3 regions of the Mesobacillus sp. MER 48 genome follow, and region 3 is predicted to be linked to each of the others. Evidence: riboswitches for the same ligand, from Rfam matches in the RefSeq annotation. Region 3 holds a riboswitch; each other region holds the start of a gene.
What was found. Region 3 has a riboswitch for preQ1 ahead of queC (7-cyano-7-deazaguanine synthase QueC). Riboswitches for the same ligand answer to the same signal wherever they lie in the genome.
Positions count from the first base shown of each region.

Region 1: another riboswitch for preQ1. It lies ahead of M3593_RS15905 (QueT transporter family protein); the one in region 3 lies ahead of queC (7-cyano-7-deazaguanine synthase QueC).
Region 2: another riboswitch for preQ1. It lies ahead of queF (preQ(1) synthase); the one in region 3 lies ahead of queC (7-cyano-7-deazaguanine synthase QueC).

Region 1 is NZ_JAMAUR010000004.1:222,974-229,337, reverse strand. It holds gene M3593_RS15915 (DUF5667 domain-containing protein) at 1-47, opposite strand, end outside; cyclic di-GMP riboswitch class I at 133-215, opposite strand; gene M3593_RS15910 (pirin family protein) at 287-1,132, opposite strand; PreQ1 riboswitch class I at 1,349-1,393, shown strand; gene M3593_RS15905 (QueT transporter family protein) at 1,399-1,884, shown strand; gene M3593_RS15900 (phospholipase D-like domain-containing protein) at 2,036-4,054, opposite strand; gene M3593_RS15895 (MBL fold metallo-hydrolase) at 4,613-5,734, opposite strand; gene M3593_RS15890 (NAD-dependent epimerase/dehydratase family protein) at 5,728-6,364, opposite strand, start outside.
Region 2 is NZ_JAMAUR010000001.1:1,181,673-1,188,036, reverse strand. It holds gene M3593_RS06040 (cytidine deaminase) at 20-442, opposite strand; gene deoC (deoxyribose-phosphate aldolase) at 479-1,153, opposite strand; PreQ1 riboswitch class I at 1,420-1,466, shown strand; gene queF (preQ(1) synthase) at 1,562-2,059, shown strand; gene M3593_RS06025 (M24 family metallopeptidase) at 2,350-3,447, opposite strand; gene M3593_RS06020 (metal-dependent hydrolase) at 3,658-4,338, shown strand; gene M3593_RS06015 (hypothetical protein) at 4,441-4,689, shown strand; gene M3593_RS06010 (CBS domain-containing protein) at 4,838-6,157, shown strand; gene M3593_RS06005 (YtpI family protein) at 6,202-6,364, opposite strand, start outside.
Region 3 is NZ_JAMAUR010000001.1:227,890-234,253, forward strand. It holds gene desA (Delta(5) desaturase DesA) at 1-523, opposite strand, end outside; gene M3593_RS01110 (hypothetical protein) at 717-1,007, opposite strand; gene M3593_RS01115 (SDR family oxidoreductase) at 1,120-1,947, shown strand; gene M3593_RS01120 (VUT family protein) at 2,009-2,548, opposite strand; gene queE (7-carboxy-7-deazaguanine synthase QueE) at 2,568-3,296, opposite strand; gene queD (6-carboxytetrahydropterin synthase QueD) at 3,289-3,765, opposite strand; gene queC (7-cyano-7-deazaguanine synthase QueC) at 3,765-4,421, opposite strand; PreQ1 riboswitch class I at 4,475-4,517, opposite strand; gene M3593_RS01140 (hypothetical protein) at 4,591-4,965, opposite strand; gene M3593_RS01145 (hypothetical protein) at 5,222-5,521, shown strand.

The DNA.
Region 1 (6,364 bases), on a different contig from region 3:
AAAGCAAGCAACCCGATCAAAATTGTTGATGCGAAAAACTTTTTCATTCCAATTTCCCCCACTAATATATTGGAATTAAAATCAAAAAAGTGCTGTCCGAAGAGCAGCACACATAAATCGACTATGTGAACCTTCGGCAACTGGCTGGCATGGTCATGACTTTAGCCCCTGTAGTTTTGCGTCCCCAGGTTTCCCTGGATTTGCCTTTATCGGATTTTAATTCTACTTTTATCATACTTATTCGACACGAAAAAATAAATAAAAATTTTTAAAGTTTGCACCACAGCTACTTCGCTTCCCCGCCAAATTTCCCTTCCTGGTAATCCCGGTATGCCTGGCGGATTTCTTCCATTGAATTCATGACGAATGGACCGTATGCAACGACTTCCTCTTTGATTGGCTGGCCAGAGTAAACCAAAACTCTTGAGCGCTTATTCGCTTTCAAAGATAGGGCGCTTAAGCCTTTGCCAACATCATTGTAAGTTAAAGTTGCTGCTGAAGATTTCTTTAGGTTGGTCTTGCTTTCACCAGCTTCAAGTTCACCTGAAAGTACATAAAGGAACGCATTATGTGTCTCTGGAAGCTCATATGTGAATTCAGCACCTTCTGACAGGCGAATTTCAGATAAAGCAAATGGCACCAATGGTTCCAACGGTCCCTTTACACCCGCGGTTTCTCCTGAGTAGACCTTCAGTGTGCCGCCATCGAATGGGACAACAGGCGCCTCTTCGTTATATACATTCTGATAAGAAGTGGTTGTGCCTTTCAGCTCTCCAGGCAAATTCAGCCATAATTGCAGCGTATGGGCAATGTCGTTTTCCACCGCCTCCTCGGCATGCCTCGCTCCGCTGCCGGCGTTCATGTACTGGATATCCCCTGCCTCCAGGATGCTGTGGCCTCCATGATTATCGATATGTTCCAGTCTGCCGTCAATGACAAACGTAATCGTTTGGAAGCCGCGATGTGGATGGTCGGAAAAGGTTCCGCGCTTGAACCAGTCCTCCGCCATTAGAATGAACGGGTCCAGTTCCCTCCAGTCTTGCGGGTTCAGTACCATTCCTGCCTGCACATGCGGCATGACCCTCTCTTCATATTGAACGGTCCAATGCTTTTTTATATCTCTTTTAAACATTTTTATATCCCCTTTCCAGGTACTTCAATTTTTACAGGTCATTTTACCTTCCCAGTTGCATTAAATTATACCAATCGCAGGTATTATTTTAAATCAAAGATACTTTAAGCTGAGATAAACCCTATCTTAATCAGAGTCCAAGTCCCAAACTGCTATTCTAGAAAAATGCCATTGTGAGAAGGTCTTTCATCCTATATAATATAAATTTGGCTTTTAAATATCGTGGTTCGTAACCATCCCACGTAAAAAAACTAGGAGAGATGAAAATGAATACGAGAATGATTGTCCGAAACGGGATTCTTGCTGCATTGTATATTGCCGTTTCCGCAGTTATCCAGCCATTCGGCTTTACCAATGTACAGTTCCGCGTATCGGAAATGTTCAACCACCTGATTGTTTTTAACAAAAAATTTTTCTTCGGAATTGTATTAGGTGTGTTTTTAACAAACCTGCTCTTTTCCCCGATGATCGCTTATGACCTTGTTTTTGGGGTTGGCCAGTCAGTGATTTCTTTATGGATTACGATTTTCACTGCAAAATATATCAAGAATATCATCGGCCGGATGTTTGTGAATACTCTGGTGTTCACCTTCACGATGTTCCTGATTGCGCTTGAATTGAATCTAGCATTCCAGCTGCCGTTCTGGTTCACATGGCTGACAACAGCCGCAGGTGAATTCATCGTAATGGCTGTCGGCATCCCAGTGATGCTTGCGATCCATAAACGAGTGAATCTTGAGAAGTTGGTATAATTTTAAATAAACGGTTCAGCAGAAAAGTCAGGAAAAGCAAATGTCCATCACCCCTGCTCCACAGGCAGTGAAATAAAAAGAAGGCAAAACGATTTCACTCGTTTTGCCTTCTTGTATGATGTAACTCTTCCTTGCTCATGCTGTACTCAAACTACTGCAATACTCCGCCAGCCTGGACGTAACGGGCATTGAATTCCTGAAGAAATTGGTTCGTAACTGCTGCATCGTGAATGATCAGCATGTTTTCGTCATTAACATTGTTTCCATTGTTGCTCCAGTTCGTCGATCCGACGATGACAGTAGGGTCACTGTTTGTATCGGCGTCAATCAGCATGGTTTTACTGTGAAGTTTGCGTATTTCTGCATCCGCATAGACTGGTGCGGGATTGTTCCAGCGTGTGTTAGGATTGTTCACACTGGTTTGCGAAGCAGTCCTCCCTGTCATATCCACACTCGCGGACCACCACTGGTTCCAGAAATCCGAATCGAACAAACCTTTCACATCAAATCCAGTCAAGGTTCCTTCCATATCATTATAGGAACCCTCCCACTTATTCTTCAATTCATCCGCTAACGCCTGGTCGCTCCATGCAAAAATCGAGAAGTATGTATTAAAGTCAGCTTCATTCCGAATCACATCAGCCATTTTGCCAACAGCGTTATCCCCAGCTGAAAAATAGATTTCAACCTTCTTACCATTGATATCTAAAACATGTGTGGTGTTATCTGTTTTGCGCGTGCTGAAGTTTGAAGCAACTGGATCTGGATTCAATGCATTGCTTCCCCACATCTCATTGAATTCTGTTTCATAGATGCCGGCAAGCTGTGGCCAGTTAATTTCAACAATCTGGTTTTGGTTGCCGTCAAGGATGCCCTGCTGCATGTTTTCATCAGTACCATAAAGGCCTGTCACGGTAAAATTCCAGGTTCCTGTGAATACCCAGCGATCATCCACTATTGCGAATTTGTTATGCATCTGGTTTCCTGGCCCATAGTAGCTTCCTGCCGATTTTTCCTCTGCTTCAACAAAAAGCCGACCAGTAGTATCACTGTTTCCAACTGTCACAGTTACTTGCTCAATATCTGTAACGCCGGCAGGCAATCCCTTTTCCGTTCTTTTGGCACTGTCTTCAACGGCAAACATAGGTGAGTCTGAAAAAATGACAATATCATCCTCAGTTCCAATGACCGCATCCTGCCCGCGCTTCATTTTTTCAAGATAGAGCCGCATTGTTTCAAATCGTTCTGCGTAATGCGGGTCTGCTGCTTCCTTGGAATCCGCAATCACTCGCACATCCACACCCTGTGCCGCCTTCTGGATCAATGTATCAACCACTCGCGGCAGGTTGATTTCATAGGTGGCAAAGTCAATGCTCGTTGTTGCAGAATTTAATCTTTTGATTAAGATATCTTCAAAGTTTACATTATAGTTCGCTTCGTTCCCCGCAGAAGCATATTGCGGAAAGGCACATTTATTAAAATAGACATTCATCGCGCCTTCTGCCTCAGAAACATTATTCAGGCGCTGCGTCCTGTCATCACAAACACTTGGCGTTTCAGGAGGAGTTGTATTTCCGCCGGCATCACCACCCGAACCGCTGCCATCAGTGGCCGTTGAATTCAGGGCCTTTGGAGTCCCAAGGCCATCGGCATAACTTGCATTGGCTGTCGCCCAGTTTGTCGAATCAAGTCCGGCAACAGCTGGATCAATCCGTTCCATTGTCGCTTTTGCCGTATTATCACCTGCATACCATGAGTCGACCTCATCTATAACAGCACCTGCGGCATTCATTAATTTCAGATATTCAGCTGTATTGCCAAGCGAGCCGCTGTAAATCTGATCAGCCTGGATCCCTGTTACGGATTGGTCATCTGTCTTTTCCAGCAAAAAATAGCCATATGCCGGAATCGTCCCGCTCAGCTTGATTGCCGGGGCACCATCCGTGGCATTGAGCTGCCAGCCATCGAGCACCACATCAGAACCTGAATTGTTGTAAAGCTCAATCCACTCATCGCTATAACTGTTGTTCGTGCCCATCCAGGCGATTTCATTGATGACGACATTCCCAGTCCCTGCTGCTTCCACCTTTGATACAGCGGGCAGGAATGATGGGTAAAGCGTGAAAAAAAATAAAATAATTGCAGGAAAAACAGAAATCAACTTCTTCAACTTTGACTACCTCCTCAAATATAAATCCAAGATAATCATAATGTAAAAAAGTTGTCGAAATATGATGAAAATGTAAATTTTTCAAAAAATGAGTCTTTTTAAGGAGTTTAAATTTGTGTAGAATATCACAACAGAAACGAATGACCCAGGCAGCTTCCAATCCCGTGCCATTTACCGATAAAAAAAACCATTCAGCATGGAATGGGATCAAATTATTTTTCCTTCACTGCCTTTTTATTTCAAAAACCTTTAGAATCGGAAATAATATCCCTCTAGGTTTGGCTAATGCGACTCTTTCGGACAGTTTTACTACCATTCTCGGAAAATGTGTCCGTTAGAACCTCTCTATCGGACACTCTTACAACCTTTCTATGAAAAAGTGTCCGTTAGAACCCCTCTATCGGACAGTTTTACAGCCATTCTCGCGAAAAGTGTCCGTTAGAGATATCTATCACAAAAGCAATACTGAAATAGTTGCGAGTCATCTAAGAGCTGCCATACATTAAGCAACAATCCCCAGCAAAAAAAGCCATGTTATCACTAACATGACTTTTAAAATCAATATGAATCTGTCAGCTTCCACCAGGCAGTCTCTGGAATCTGGTCTTCGCCTAAACAGATGGTTTCTCCGATTCTTGGCGTTGCAATAACGACCCCGGATTCTTTTGCCGCCTGAAGCGCCCTCTCAACTGGATCATGCCAGGCATGAAGCGACAGGGTGAATGCTCCCCAATGGACAGGGATGAGCAGCTTTCCTTTGACATCCTGATGTGCCTGGACCGTTTCTTCTGGAAGCATATGAATCGCTGCCCAGCGTGCGTCATACTGGCCGCATTCCATCAAGGTCAGGTCAAACGGTCCATACTTTTCGCCAATCTCTTTAAAATGCGGACCGTAGCCGCCATCACCACTGAAATATACCTTTGATTCAGGACCAATTATTACCCACGAACACCAAAGCGTTGAGTTACGGTCGGTGAGTCCGCGGCCAGAAAAATGGCGGGCCGGGGTGCACGCCAGCTTAAGACCTTCGAAGGTAAATTCACTCCACCAATCGTGTTCACTGATCTTCCCTTCAGGAATTCCCCATCTTCCCAAATGGCTCCCGACTCCGAGGGGAGTTATGAACTGTTTTACCTTCCCCTTCAACTTCATGATCGAACCATAATCAAGGTGATCATAATGGTCATGAGACAGGACAACAGCATCAATCACAGGCAACTCATCAATCGCGAAAGGGAGCTTTCCACTGTATCGCTGGTTCCTGACCGGAAAAGGTGTTGGAGCCTTCCCGAACATTGGGTCAAAAAAAATCGTTTTCCCTTCTATCTCTAACAGGAAAGCGGAGTGTCCGAACCAGGTGACTTTCACTGGGGAACCTTGATTTATTCCAGGTGTGTAGGCTGCCATCGGAATAGGAATCCTTGGCCTTCTTTCGGAATTGCCTTTTAAAAAGTCCCTCATCATGGAAAGCATCGAACCAAAACTCGTATCCCAGTGGGTTGGGGTCTGGTTGACGAATTCCCCCTTTAGATATTGCGGAGATTGTGCGAATAACTCTTTCTTCTCTTTGGATTGCTTTCCCCCAAAAGCCGGATGAATCTTCAGGACCGCATATCCAAGTACAATAATTCCTGCTATAACCAATATAAGATCGATGATCATGTTAATGTTCAGCACCCTATCTCTTGTATGAGTTCAGAAGGATACACAGTCAGTCCTTTATCATTTTTCTGGGCAACACGATACATTGCAGAAGCCACTGTCCTTCCTTCAATCGCTTTATATTTCCTTAACGGACCGGTAAAAAGAAAAGGCAGTTTCGAAAAAATGGCCGCTGCCGTCCTTTCGCCAAACCTGAATTCTTCACGTTCCCCCAGCAGGAGAGACGGACGGAAGATGGCAGTTGTTTCAAATGGGATCTGTTTGATTTCCTCTTCGAGCTTCCCTTTCATCCTTGGATAAAAAATTGCAGATTCAGGGTCCGCGTTCATTGAGCTGACAAGCAAGAACTTCTTTGCTCCCTCCGAACTCGCCAGCGTGGCAATGGAAACTGGATATTCAACGTCTATTTTCCACATCGCTTCCTTCGTTTTAGCCTTTTTGATTGTTGTTCCAAGACAGCAAAACACATCGTCCGCTGTAAATAGCTGTTTTCTTTGTTCGAGCTGATTGAAATCGACGATTCTTTCATCAAGTTTTGGATGATCAATCCCAACCGGCCTTCTTACAATCGCAATGACTTTATCATACTCATTCCCATTCAATAGAAACTGCAGCAGTTCCTTCCCAATCAAACCGGTCGCACCG
Region 2 (6,364 bases), 950 kb from region 3:
TTATGTTAACTTGCAGCTATTAAACCATTTTCTTCGACTGATCGACTTTGTCCATATCCTTGGATGTAAAATATCCCGGCAGGATCTCATCAATTGTCGTTTCCTTCACATCACCGTTCAGGTTCGAAAGATAGATTTTAGTATCCTCAGTCGCAAATTCTGCAATAACCTGGCGGCAGGCACCGCAAGGAGAAACAGGACCTTCAGTATCAGCGACTACTGCAATCGCCTTGATTTCTGTATCACCCTCGGATACAGCCTTAAAAATGGCAGTTCTTTCGGCACAGTTTGTCAGTCCGTAAGAGGCATTTTCAATATTGCAGCCAAGATAGACATTGTCATTGCTCGTAATGATTGCTGCGCCAACCTGAAACTTAGAATATGGAACGTATGCTGTGCTTCTTGCTTCTATAGCTTTTTCAACAAGCGTCTTTTTATCCATCGTCCATTCCCCATTCCCAAATGGTATTTTTGTTGCTTAGTATGAAGAGTCAGAAGACAATCCGTTGACAATTGCTACGCCAGAGCTTGCACCAATTCTTGTTGCACCAGCTTCGATCATGCTTTGTGCATCCTCAAGGCTTCTAACGCCACCTGATGCCTTAACGCCGATATCAGGGCCCACTGTTTTTCTCATCAAAGCGATGTCCTCCACAGTTGCTCCTCCTGTTGAGAATCCTGTAGATGTCTTGACGAAATCAGCTCCTGCACTAACAGAAAGCTTGCAAGCCATTTCTTTTTCCTCATCAGTAAGAAGGCAAGTTTCGATGATCACCTTAGTCAATGCTTTGCCTTTTGCTGCGTCAACAACAGCTTTGATATCTTTTTCAACAAGGTCATACTGCTTGTCCTTCAAAGCACCAATGTTGATGACCATGTCAACCTCAGTCGCGCCATTTTCAATTGCATTTTTTGTTTCGAATGACTTTGTTTCAGAAGTTGCAGCTCCAAGAGGGAAGCCGATTACTGTACAAACTTTTACACCTTCAGCATCCTTAAGAATTTCAGCAGCAGTCTTTACCCATGTTGGGTTAACACAGACAGAAGCGAATTTATATTCTTTTGCTTCCTCAGCCAGCTTTACAATCTCTGCTTCAGTTGCATTTGCTTTAAGCAATGTGTGATCAATCATACCCGCTAAATCTTTAATCATATAATTCATTCCCTTTCCAAAAAAAATGTAATGAAACGCTTTCATAATGAGCAAAAATATATAGCACAAAGTTATTATGTGTTACTTACATGAATAATATATCAGGTGGTTGAACAAATGTAAATAACCTAATGAACATATGTAAAAATAAAAACTGGAAATACACGGGATTGTCATAACTCCTTTTGTCTTTGTAAAATTTTCTTTTGACTTTAACAGGACATTTCTTTATAGTGGCAATATAAATTGAATACAAATCCTGCATCGCGGGAGAGGTTCATAGCGGACACCCTCTATAAAAAACTATGGATTTGAATAATTTCAACCATATCCATGAGGATGTGGTTTTTTTATTAGCAGGGTTTTCGGCCTCGTTTAGCGTTTGCGGACATTAGTGGAGGCTTTATAATGGCAGGAAGAAAAGATGAGGAAATGAAAGATTTGACGTTACTTGGAAACCAGGGGACCAAATACTTATTCGAATACAGCCCTGAAATATTGGAAACCTTCGAAAACAAGCATCCATACAGGGATTATTTTGTAAAATTCAATACACCGGAATTTACGAGCCTGTGCCCGATCACAGGACAGCCGGATTTTGCTTCGATTTATATCAGTTACATCCCGGATAAGCTGATGGTAGAAAGCAAGTCCTTGAAATTGTATCTGTTCAGCTTCAGGAACCACGGTGATTTCCACGAGGATTGCATGAACATCATCATGAATGACTTAATCAAGCTGATGGATCCAAGATATATCGAAGTCTGGGGAAAATTCACGCCAAGAGGCGGAATCTCGATCGATCCGTACACAAACTACGGAAAGCCAGGAACAAAATACGAGGAAATGGCTAACTACCGGATGATGAACCACGATATGTACCCGGAAAAAGTCGATAATCGCTAATTAGGAAAAAGAGCAGCTGCAGATGCTGCTCTTTTTTAACTGGAAAAAAACACGGATTTTTTCCAACTCGCTACAAAAATTCAAAAGTCGCTATATAAAAAAGAAAGTCGCTATAAAAAAGAAATTTTCGCTATATAAACAGGAAAGTCGCTATAAAAAATTTTTTCGCTATATAAAAAAGGAAATTTCCGCTATAAAAAATTGAAACTCGCTAAAAAAGAAGCTTCCTCAATGAAAATCAAAAACAAACCGCCTGGATCACATGACAGCAGGCGGTTTTTGGGCTTATTTTACGATACAAATACCAATTCTTTAGGGTATTTCGTTAAAATTTCAATTCCATCCTCGGTGATGACCACATCATCTTCAATTCTTACGCCCGCGACGCCTGGCACATAGATTCCCGGCTCTGCAGTGAACACCATTCCTTTTTCCATTAGTAATGGATTCGTGCTAGTCAATGATGGATACTCGTGGACGCTGACTCCGAGTCCGTGGCCTAGGCGGTGCGGGAAGTAGTCGCCGTATCCCGCTTCTTCAATCACTTTGCGTGCAGCAAGGTCAACCTCTGAGCAGGCTATGCCGGCACGAGCTGTATCCAAAGCTTTCAGCTGTGCTTTCAACACGGTGTTGTAGATTTCTTCCTGCTGTTTATTAATCTCGCCATAGGCAACGGTCCTTGTGATATCTGAGCAGTAGCCATCCATCACAACGCCAAGGTCGAATAAGACGAGGTCGCCTTTCTTGATCTTTGTCAGCCCTGGAGTGCCATGCGGAGCTGCAGCATTCTTTCCTGTGAGTACCATTGTTGAAAATGACATTTCTGTAACGCCTTTTTTCTTCAATTCATACTCAATTGCAGCAAGGACATCCAGCTCGGTTTTGCCTTCCTTGATCTCGCTGACTCCTGTCTCAATCGCAAAATCAGCCAGTTCACAAGCTTTTCCGAGCTTTTGCAATTCTTCTTCAGTTTTCACCATCCGCATCAGGCGCAGTTTTTCCTCTGCTGAAACGAATTCACCATTGCCTACAAGTCCAGTCAGCTTCTCATAACGCTCGACATTCAGCTGTTCCTTCTCAATTGCAATCTTCTTGATGGAAGAAATACGCTTCTTCATCGCATTGAAGGCAAGTTCCATTGAATCATCTGTGTCGCTGTAGCCAAGGATTTCAAGCTCCCATCCGGCATTCTTGGCATTTTCCTTATCCATAGCCGGGCAGATCATGAAAGGCTCAGCATCCTGGAACACGGCAACAGCCAGTAATCTTTCGTGTGGATCGCTTAAAAATCCGCTCAAATAAAATACATTATCAGGGGATGTAATAAATGTGACATCCACATCATTGTCCTTCATCCATCCTGATAACGCAGCCAATCTTTCAGTCATAGATATTCCTCCTCTATATGTACATCACACTATGAGAGTAGCAATTACCTGGTCAAAAGTAAAACTTTTAATGATAAGAGTTGTTGGGTAAAAAGAAAATGGAAGCAGGAGATTGTCAAAGGGTGTTGAAATAGTTTATTTATATGGCTGATTTTTGCAAGGTTTCTAACGTGATTTTTGTGAAAATAGCCCAATGAAAGGAGCGATAATATGAAAGTATCTTATCACGGCCATTCTGTTGTTAAAATTGAATCGAATGGGAAAACCATCCTGATTGATCCATTCATTACTGGAAATGACCTGACCGATCTGAAGGTGGAGGATGTGAAGCCAGATGTGATTATCCTCACCCATGCGCATGGAGACCACCTCGGGGATACCCTTGAATTGGCGAAGAAACATGATGCTCTGGTAATCGCCAATTTCGAAGTCGCTACATATTTAAGCTGGAAAGGCCTGAACACACATGGGATGTCGATTGGCGGCGCGTATGAATTTGATTTTGGCAAAGTCAAGATGACCCAGGCCTTCCATGGAACAGGTATGGTCACGGAAAACAATGAAGTGATTTATGGAGGCATGCCTGCTGGCATCCTGTTCATGGCAGAAGGAAAAACAGTGTTCCATGCGGGCGACACTGGTCTGTTTTCTGACATGAAGCTGATTGGCGAAAGGCATCCAATTGACCTGGCATTCCTGCCGATTGGCGACAATTTTACGATGGGACCAGAAGATGCGGCACTGGCTGCTGAATTTCTAGGCGCAAAGCAAGTTGTGCCAATCCATTTCAATACGTTCCCGCCAATCAAGCAGGATCCCCATGCCTTCGTAAAAATGCTGAAAAACAATCAAGGTCGTGTCCTTGAAGCGGGAGAAGCGATCGAATTGTAATACCCATGGCTGCACAAAATTTGTGCGGCTTTTTTATTTACCATGCTTTTTTCTGCCTGTTAAGCATAGATATGAATTAAGACAACCTATAGGAGGGCAAGAATGAAGAAGAACCGTTACTTATTGTACCTGCTGTTATGCGGCGTCATGCTTTACATCGCATTGCCGGAGATTAATCTCCAGGCGGGAGGAAAGGAAGCCCTGTTTGCAGGCTCCTGGCTGTTTCTCGCTCTGCTGGTTTTTGCCGGGAATCTGGCGGCTTTCTTATACACGGCGAAAAAGAAGGCCGGCACAGGAAGCGGAAAAATGGGAAGCAACCAGAAAAGAAAATCGCGCGTCTACACTGGCTGATTTAAATCGCCAGTTTTTCTTTTTAAGAGTATCATTCTTCTAAATTATGGCCTTGACCCTAATACAATTGAATCAAACCCTTTAAAACCTTATAATGTAAATGGATAGAGCTACATTGAACGGAAAATTATGATAAAGGGTGAAAGTCTTGGCAACTAAGCATGAACAAATACTTCAATATATAGATGAATTGCCAATAGGTGAAAAAATATCGGTGCGCCAAATCGCCAAGGCACTTAACGTAAGCGAAGGAACTGCATACAGAGCCATAAAGGAATCGGAAAATAAAGGGTATGTCAGCACGATTGAACGTGTCGGCACCATCAGGATTGAGCGGAAAAAGAAAGAAAATATCGAGAAGCTTACGTTCGCAGAAGTCGTCAACATCGTTGATGGACAGGTCCTTGGGGGACGCGGAGGGCTTCATAAAACATTGAATAAATTTGTCATCGGGGCGATGAAACTGGAGGCGATGATGCGCTATACGGGCGCGGGCAACCTGCTGATCGTCGGGAACCGCGATAAAGCGCACGAGCATGCGCTAAGAGCCGGAGCAGCCGTATTGGTTACTGGCGGTTTCGATGCCGAGGACCATGTCAAAAAGCTGGCCGATGAATTGCAGCTGCCGATCATCTCAAGCAGTTATGATACATTTACAGTCGCGACGATGATCAACCGTGCGATTTATGATCAACTGATCAAAAAAGAAATCATCCTTGTCGAGGATATCCTTACTCCGGTAGCCGAAACGGTTTTCCTTAAGGCGAATGACACTGTATCAGATTGGTATCGCCATAAGGACGAAACGCTGCACAGCCGTTTTCCTGTCGTCGACCACAATATGAAAGTGATTGGGATGATCACTTCAAAGGATGTCATGGGCCATGAACAGGATACCTTGATCGAGAAAATCATGACGAAAAGCCCAATGACCGTCAGCGGGTCGACGAGTGTTGCTTCATCTGCCCATATGATGGTGTGGGAAGGAATTGAGGTATTGCCAGTTGTTGATGATGGAAACAAGCTTCAGGGCATCGTCAGCAGACAGGATGTATTGAAAGCCCTTCAGATGGTCCAGCGCCAGCCGCAGGTAGGGGAGACGCTGGACGATACAGTGACGAACCAGCTTGTCCTGGCAAAAGGAAAAACCAAGGATGAAGATATTTTCCGCTGCCAGGTGACTCCGCAGATGACGAACCACCTTGGGACCATTTCATACGGTGTTTTTACAACCATCGTGACAGAAGCAGCGAACCGTGTGTTGCGAGGATATAAAAAAGGTGACCTGGTCGTTGAGAATATGACGATTTATTTTATCAAGCCTGTACAAATTGACAGTGTCATAGAAATTTATCCGAAGGTTCTCGAGGTAGGAAGGAAGTTTGGGAAGGTCGATATTGAAGCCTTCAATGACGGAGTTCTTGTCGGCAAGGCGATGATGATGTGCCAGCTGATCGACAGACATTAATAGATTAAAAAGCCGATCCGTGATTGGATCGGCTTTTTTGAACGTTAATTTTCCTGCGCTTCCTTCACGGCATGGGGAAGATAGAACTTGTAGGCTTTAATCCCGCCCCATACACTCAATGAACCTATGGCAATGAATATAGCACCAACGATGTAGGTGACAGTTGTCTGGAAAAGGAATAGCTGGTTAATCCCAAAAAATGCGACG
Region 3 (6,364 bases):
TGGCACCTTTGCGGTTAAAACGGTTCTTGAATAAAACGATGTAAATCGGCCCCAATACAAACATTACGAATGGATTGCGGTACAATCTGTACGCAAGCTTCTGCCACGCAGGAGCAGCCATATATTCATCGACTGTCAGCACCCAGATGTCGCCAGTTCCGCGTTTGTCCAAATTGCTGCTGGTTGCATGGTGGACAGCATGGTCATGGCCCCATTGGCTATAGGGAAACAAAGTCAGTACTCCGGTGAGGGTTCCGACAACTTTGTTCGCAGTACGGTTTTTGAAGAACGAATGATGCGTGCAGTCATGGAAGATGATGAAGATCCTGACCATGAAACCAGCAGCAGCAGCCGCAAGCACAAGTGTCAATCCATAGGAAATCGACAGACTTTGATAGGCAAAATACCATAATGCCAAAAATGGAATGACAGTGTTGACTATTTGAATAATACTCATTTTAGTGTTTGAATTTTCATAAGGGGCGACCTGTTTTCTAAGTTCTTTTGCGTTGTTAGTTGTCATCTTGTTCAATAATTCCCCTTTCGGATTTCTTAGTTAATTAAATTATAAATAAGGGAAATGGTTTTGTGCAGTAGCAGGTGTCATGTATGACATATGATAAATGTCATGTTTCGTTTTGTTTTTACAATAAAAAGGTTGGAATATCAAGGATTTATGATTATTATCTGGTACTAACATTTACTAATAATTTTTTCTATGTAGTTGGTTTATTCCGCTTTTGATCTCTTATCGAATATTCCTTCACCCAGCCAAAACTTGTTCGATCATTTCCGGTGCCATCAATCATTTCTGTCAAAGTTGGCGGATACGGATTTACCCTTATATGTTTAACCAAATTTTCAAATGTGAAATTATATTTCAAAGAATCACAAATAGACATCCAATCTATAATTGTTTCGCTCTTAACTGTCACTACCGGATAAATATATTCGATTAAAGCCAATAGTTTTAAACTCTCTTCCTTCGTCACTGTTTTCTTCACCATCCTTCAAACCCACAGTAATTCATTTTTTCCATGCTGGCCGTAAAGATACATAGCAACTTGAGCTTTATCAATGTAGAATGAGATAAAAAGCTGTCCTGGCGGGTGAGAAAATATGAAGCATGCAATTATTACGGGTTCCTCAAGCGGATTTGGAAAATTGATCGCAATTGAACTGGCCAAATCAGGCTATGATGTGACTGCCACAATGAGGAATCTAAAAAAGAAAGATCATTTGTTGGAGCTTGCAGCGGCTGAAAAAGTGACAGATCAGATTCAATTATTTCAGTTGGATGTTACGATTGATGAATCAATCCAAGAATTCAAGAGGTTCGTGCATTCACTGGATTCAGTAGATCTGCTAGTCAATAATGCCGGCTATGCACAAGGTGGCTTTTCAGAAGAACTTGAGGTGGACACATATCGAAAACAATTTGAAACGAATTTTTTTGGAGTGATTGCTGTCACTCAGGCCGTCCTCCCTTTTATGCGTCAGCAAAGGTATGGAAAAATCATAAATATGAGCAGCATCAGCGGAAGGTTTGGATTCCCAGGCCTGTCTGCCTACGCAGCATCGAAACATGCTCTGGAGGGATACAGTGAAAGCTTAAGGCTGGAGTTAAAGCCTTTTGGAATCGATGTAATTTTGATTGAACCTGGTTCCTTTAAAACGGATATATGGAAAAGCATTGAAGCAGTTCCAATGCATGACCAATCACCATATGAATCCTCTATGGAAGCGATTATGAAAGAACTAAAAACCGCTGAAGCCAGTTATGGGAATCCTCAGGATGTTGCCAGGCTTGTTTCTGGAATTGCATCCGCAAACTCCCCGCAATTGAGATATCCAATTGGTAAAGGCATCAAGAATACCTTGTTTTTAAAAAATCTTCTTCCGTGGAAAATGATTGAAAAAATCGTTATTAAAAAATTGAATATGTAATCCTCCCAGCAGATTCTTTTCATAAAAAAGGTGCCCGATCAATAGATTGGGCACCTTTTCTCTAGTTAGACATTGCTTTATTGTTGAAAATATGATTGATTGGATTAAGCAGCATGGCACCGATTCCCTGAATGATGGTTTTTACGATGACCTGGCCTAAAATCGCAGCAGGGACGGCTTCCCATGGCAGGAAGTTTGCTCCTAAAGGACTCAATCCTAGCACGACGAATATGATTGAGTCCAACAGTCCGCCAACCAATCCGCTATAGAAGATTCTCCAGCTCATTGGCAGTTTTAGCCTCGTATAAATTTCAGTATCGGTCGTCTCAGCAACAGCAAAGCTCAAAGCCGAAGCGAATACAATCCAAAGAGTGTCACCAAGAATCGAAGAAACAATTGCTGATAATACAAGAGCCAAGCCAATGAACATGTATGTTTTCGCTCGGCCATACTTATTTTGGACAAGGTCACGGAAAATGAATGTGGCTCCTATCAATAATGTACCCATCGGCACAATGAACATACCAAACTGAAGTGGTGCAAGTGCCGCTGTAATCACGTTGGCAGTTATAATTGAAATCAAGTATAAAAAGATTCTCATAATCTTACCTCCTGTTTATTTAAACCCCTCTTTTATTTCCCCAAATATACACATGAAGCTGCGGCAGAACTCTTACATTCTTCATTTCATTATCATTCATCACTTTGTCAATCAGCCATTCATACTTATCGACCAATGAAACCGCAAGCTCCTGGCGGTTTTCGGTAACAATATCATCATTCCCTACCTGCAGATAAAAAGATAGTGCAGGATATCGTGTATGCACCATTTTAGCGTAATCATAATCAATGTCATCAAAAATTACGATCTTCAGGCTTACATTTTGTAATGCGCCTTTTTCAGCCAAACGATCTACAATTTTATCCAGGACATAAAAATCAGTTTTCATCCCTGAACTAGGCGGTTTTGGCGACAGGGTCAGCGCTTGAATATCCAGGAACCAATCCTGCCATTTGCTGCCCTGGGTTTCCAGGCATATATTAATATTTTTTTCCTTTAGCAAATTAACAAGACTCGACAAGTTTTTCAGTAACGCTGGATTACCTCCTGAAATCGTAACATATGAGAACCCATCTCCACCTAGTGTTGTGAGCTCATTCCAAATTTCTATTGCATCCATTTGCCTGATTAAATCATTTCCGGACCCATCCCAAGTAAATGCTGAATCACACCAGGCACATGAATAGTCACACCCTGCGGTACGTACAAACATTGTTTTTTGGCCTACTACCATTCCCTCACCCTGGATGGTCGGCCCAAAAATCTCCATAACGGGAATCTTACTCAATCTTCATCCACTCCCGTCTTGCTTCTGCATAGCTTGTAGGAGTTTCATAGAGTCTGACGAATTCAACCCTAGCTCCGTCATACAAGTGCTTTCTGTTTGCCAGAGCATTTGCCATTTGTTCATAAATCCAGACAACCATATTTTCAGCCGTCGTATTCATCGGCGGCAAGGTTTCATTCAAATATCTGTGGTCAAGGTATAGTTCTATTTCTGTCTTCCAAATATCCTTTATGTCACCAAAATCAATCATTAGACCGCGGGCATCAACAAAACCACTCAGACCGAAGATGACTCTATACGTATGTCCGTGCAGATTTTTGCATTTCCCATCATATTCATGAAGATGATGGGCGGCATCAAAGGTAAATTCCTTGCTGACAAGGACACGTTTTGAGTGATATTTTAACTGTCCTCTTTTTATATCTTCATCTATTTTTTGAAGCTGGTCGACAATTCGGAAATCATACATCATGACTCAGCTCCTTCCAGGAACTCATCCAGTCCTTTCTTCCGCAGCCTGCAGGCAGGGCATACCCCGCATCCATCGGCGATGATCCCGTTATAGCAAGTCAATGTCTTTGTCCTGACAAATTCCATTGCGCCAAGATCATCGGCCAGCTTCCATGTTTCCGCCTTATTCAGCCACATTAAAGGTGTATGGATGACAAAGTTATCATCCATTGAAAGATTAAGGGTAACATTCATTGATTTTATAAAAACATCCCGGCAATCAGGGTAGCCGCTGAAGTCCGTTTCACAAACACCTGTTACGATGTGTTTTGCGTTGATTTGACTCGCAAGAACACCAGCAAATGATAAAAACAATAAGTTCCTACCTGGAACAAACGTGGACGGCAACTCCCCGTCCTCTCCATCTTTCACTTCAATTTCGTTCCGGGTCAATGCGTTTGGCGCTAATTGGTTCAGCAGTCCCATATCGAGGATATGATGCTTGATTCCAAGTTCACTTGCAATGTCCTTCGCACAGTCAATTTCTGTCCTGTGACGCTGGTTGTAATCAAATGTCACTAATTCAACCTCTTTAAATTCTTTTAAAGCCCAAAACAGGCATGTTGTACTATCCTGCCCGCCACTGAAAACGACAACAGCTTTCTCGTTTTTCATAAAAAATTCTCCTTTACAACGAAAAAACAGCACCACTAAGACAGCAGTACTGTTTTCCCTTAGTTTTTTTGAGAGGGTAGCTAGAACCTCTTCCGTATAGACGGAATATGTAATTTTGACTTATTCATTTTATCATACATTTTATAAAAGGAAAGCTAAATTTATACCGTCATTTTTTTGTTTTCACCAGGTGCTCTTGCCTGAATCGGAGAGCTGACCACTTTGAGTCTATGGAGACATTGCTTACAGCTCTATAATCAGATAGTTCGCTTACGATCGCAAAAAGAGAGTCGCGGTTGATGTCTGTTTTAACCTTTGAACTCTTCTTCGGGAATGCAATCCAGAAAACTGCATCTTCCTTTAAAGCTTCCAGCGCCTTTGGCAGCCACGCCCTGACTTCGTCACTATTATTCACGAACAAAAGTAAGAAATTATTTTTATCACTCTGCTGTTCACCTTCCACCCCTAAGCGGAATCCATCTGGTGCATTCAATACCAATGTATTGCCTTCTTTAAATCGCAGCTTTTTAACTATTTCATCCATAAAGAACATCCTTTCAGTTTAAACTATTCATTTTATTTATTATAAATTACAACGGGTTAAGAACAAACGACTAGCACCATTCTAATTGTTAGCACCTCCTCTCCGTACATGAATAAAGTGAATGTAGAGGTGATGAATCTTGCCGGAGTGGATTGTGATTTTTTATCCAATAAATTTTTTATCAGCTTATATTCTATATATCTATTTGTACAATCGTAGAATGTATATCGATTTACACCTGGGCAGGAATATAACGATGGTGGCCGCCGCCGGATTAGCGCTGGGAACGGGGCTGATTTTTATCAACTTATATCCTTTACACTTCCTGGAGGCCGCGTTGCTTTCCGTGATTATTGGAGGTTTATCAGGTATTCTATTTGGAAATCTATTTAACTTCAAAACAATATTGACTGGATATCTAATTGGTTTAATCATGGGATTCACGGCACCGATGGCAGGAACTGCCGCTTCTGAAGGGATTTGGTACCTTCTCACGATTGAGATCATTATCATCAGCTGTTTTTGCATAGCTGCCTTCACAATTTACAAAGCTTAAATTCCATTTGAAAAGCTTATTTTAAAACAACGACGTGGTTTTGACAGCTTTTCGCTCGCGACCATCTAACCTGTCAAAATAACGACCGATTCTTGACAGCTTTTCTCTCTACACCATATAACCTGTCAAAATAGCGACGGGTTCTTGACAGCTTTTCTCTCTACATCATATAAGCTGTCAAAATAACGATGGATTCTTGACAACTTTTCGCTCTATACCTATAAACCTGTCAAAATAACGATGGATTCTTGACAACTTTTCGCTCTACACCATCTAACCTGTCAAAATATCGATGGATTTTTGACAGCTTTTCGCTCTACACCTCACAACCTGTCAAAATTACGACGGATTTTTGACAGCTTTTTGCTCTATACCTATAAACCTGTCAAAATAGCGCCGGGTTCTTGACAGCTTTTCCCTCTACACCATATAACCTGTCAAAATAACGATGGATTCTTGACAGCTTTTTGCTCTATACCTATAAACCTGTCAAAATAACGATGGATTCTTGACAACTTTTCGCTCTATACCTATAAACCTGTCAAAATAACGACGGATTTTTGACAGCTTTTCGCTCTACACCATCTAACCTGTCAAAAAATCGATGGATTTTTGACAGCTTTTCACACTACTCCTTCAAACCTGTCAAAATTACGACGGATTTTTGACAGCTTTTTGCTCTACAACTATAAACCTGTCAAAATAACGACGGGTTTTTGACAGCTTTTCACACTACTCCTTCAAACCTGTCAAAATAACGATGGATTTTTGACAACTTTTCTCTCTACACCATCCAACCTGTCAAAATAACGACGGGTTTTTGACAGCTTTTCACACTACTCC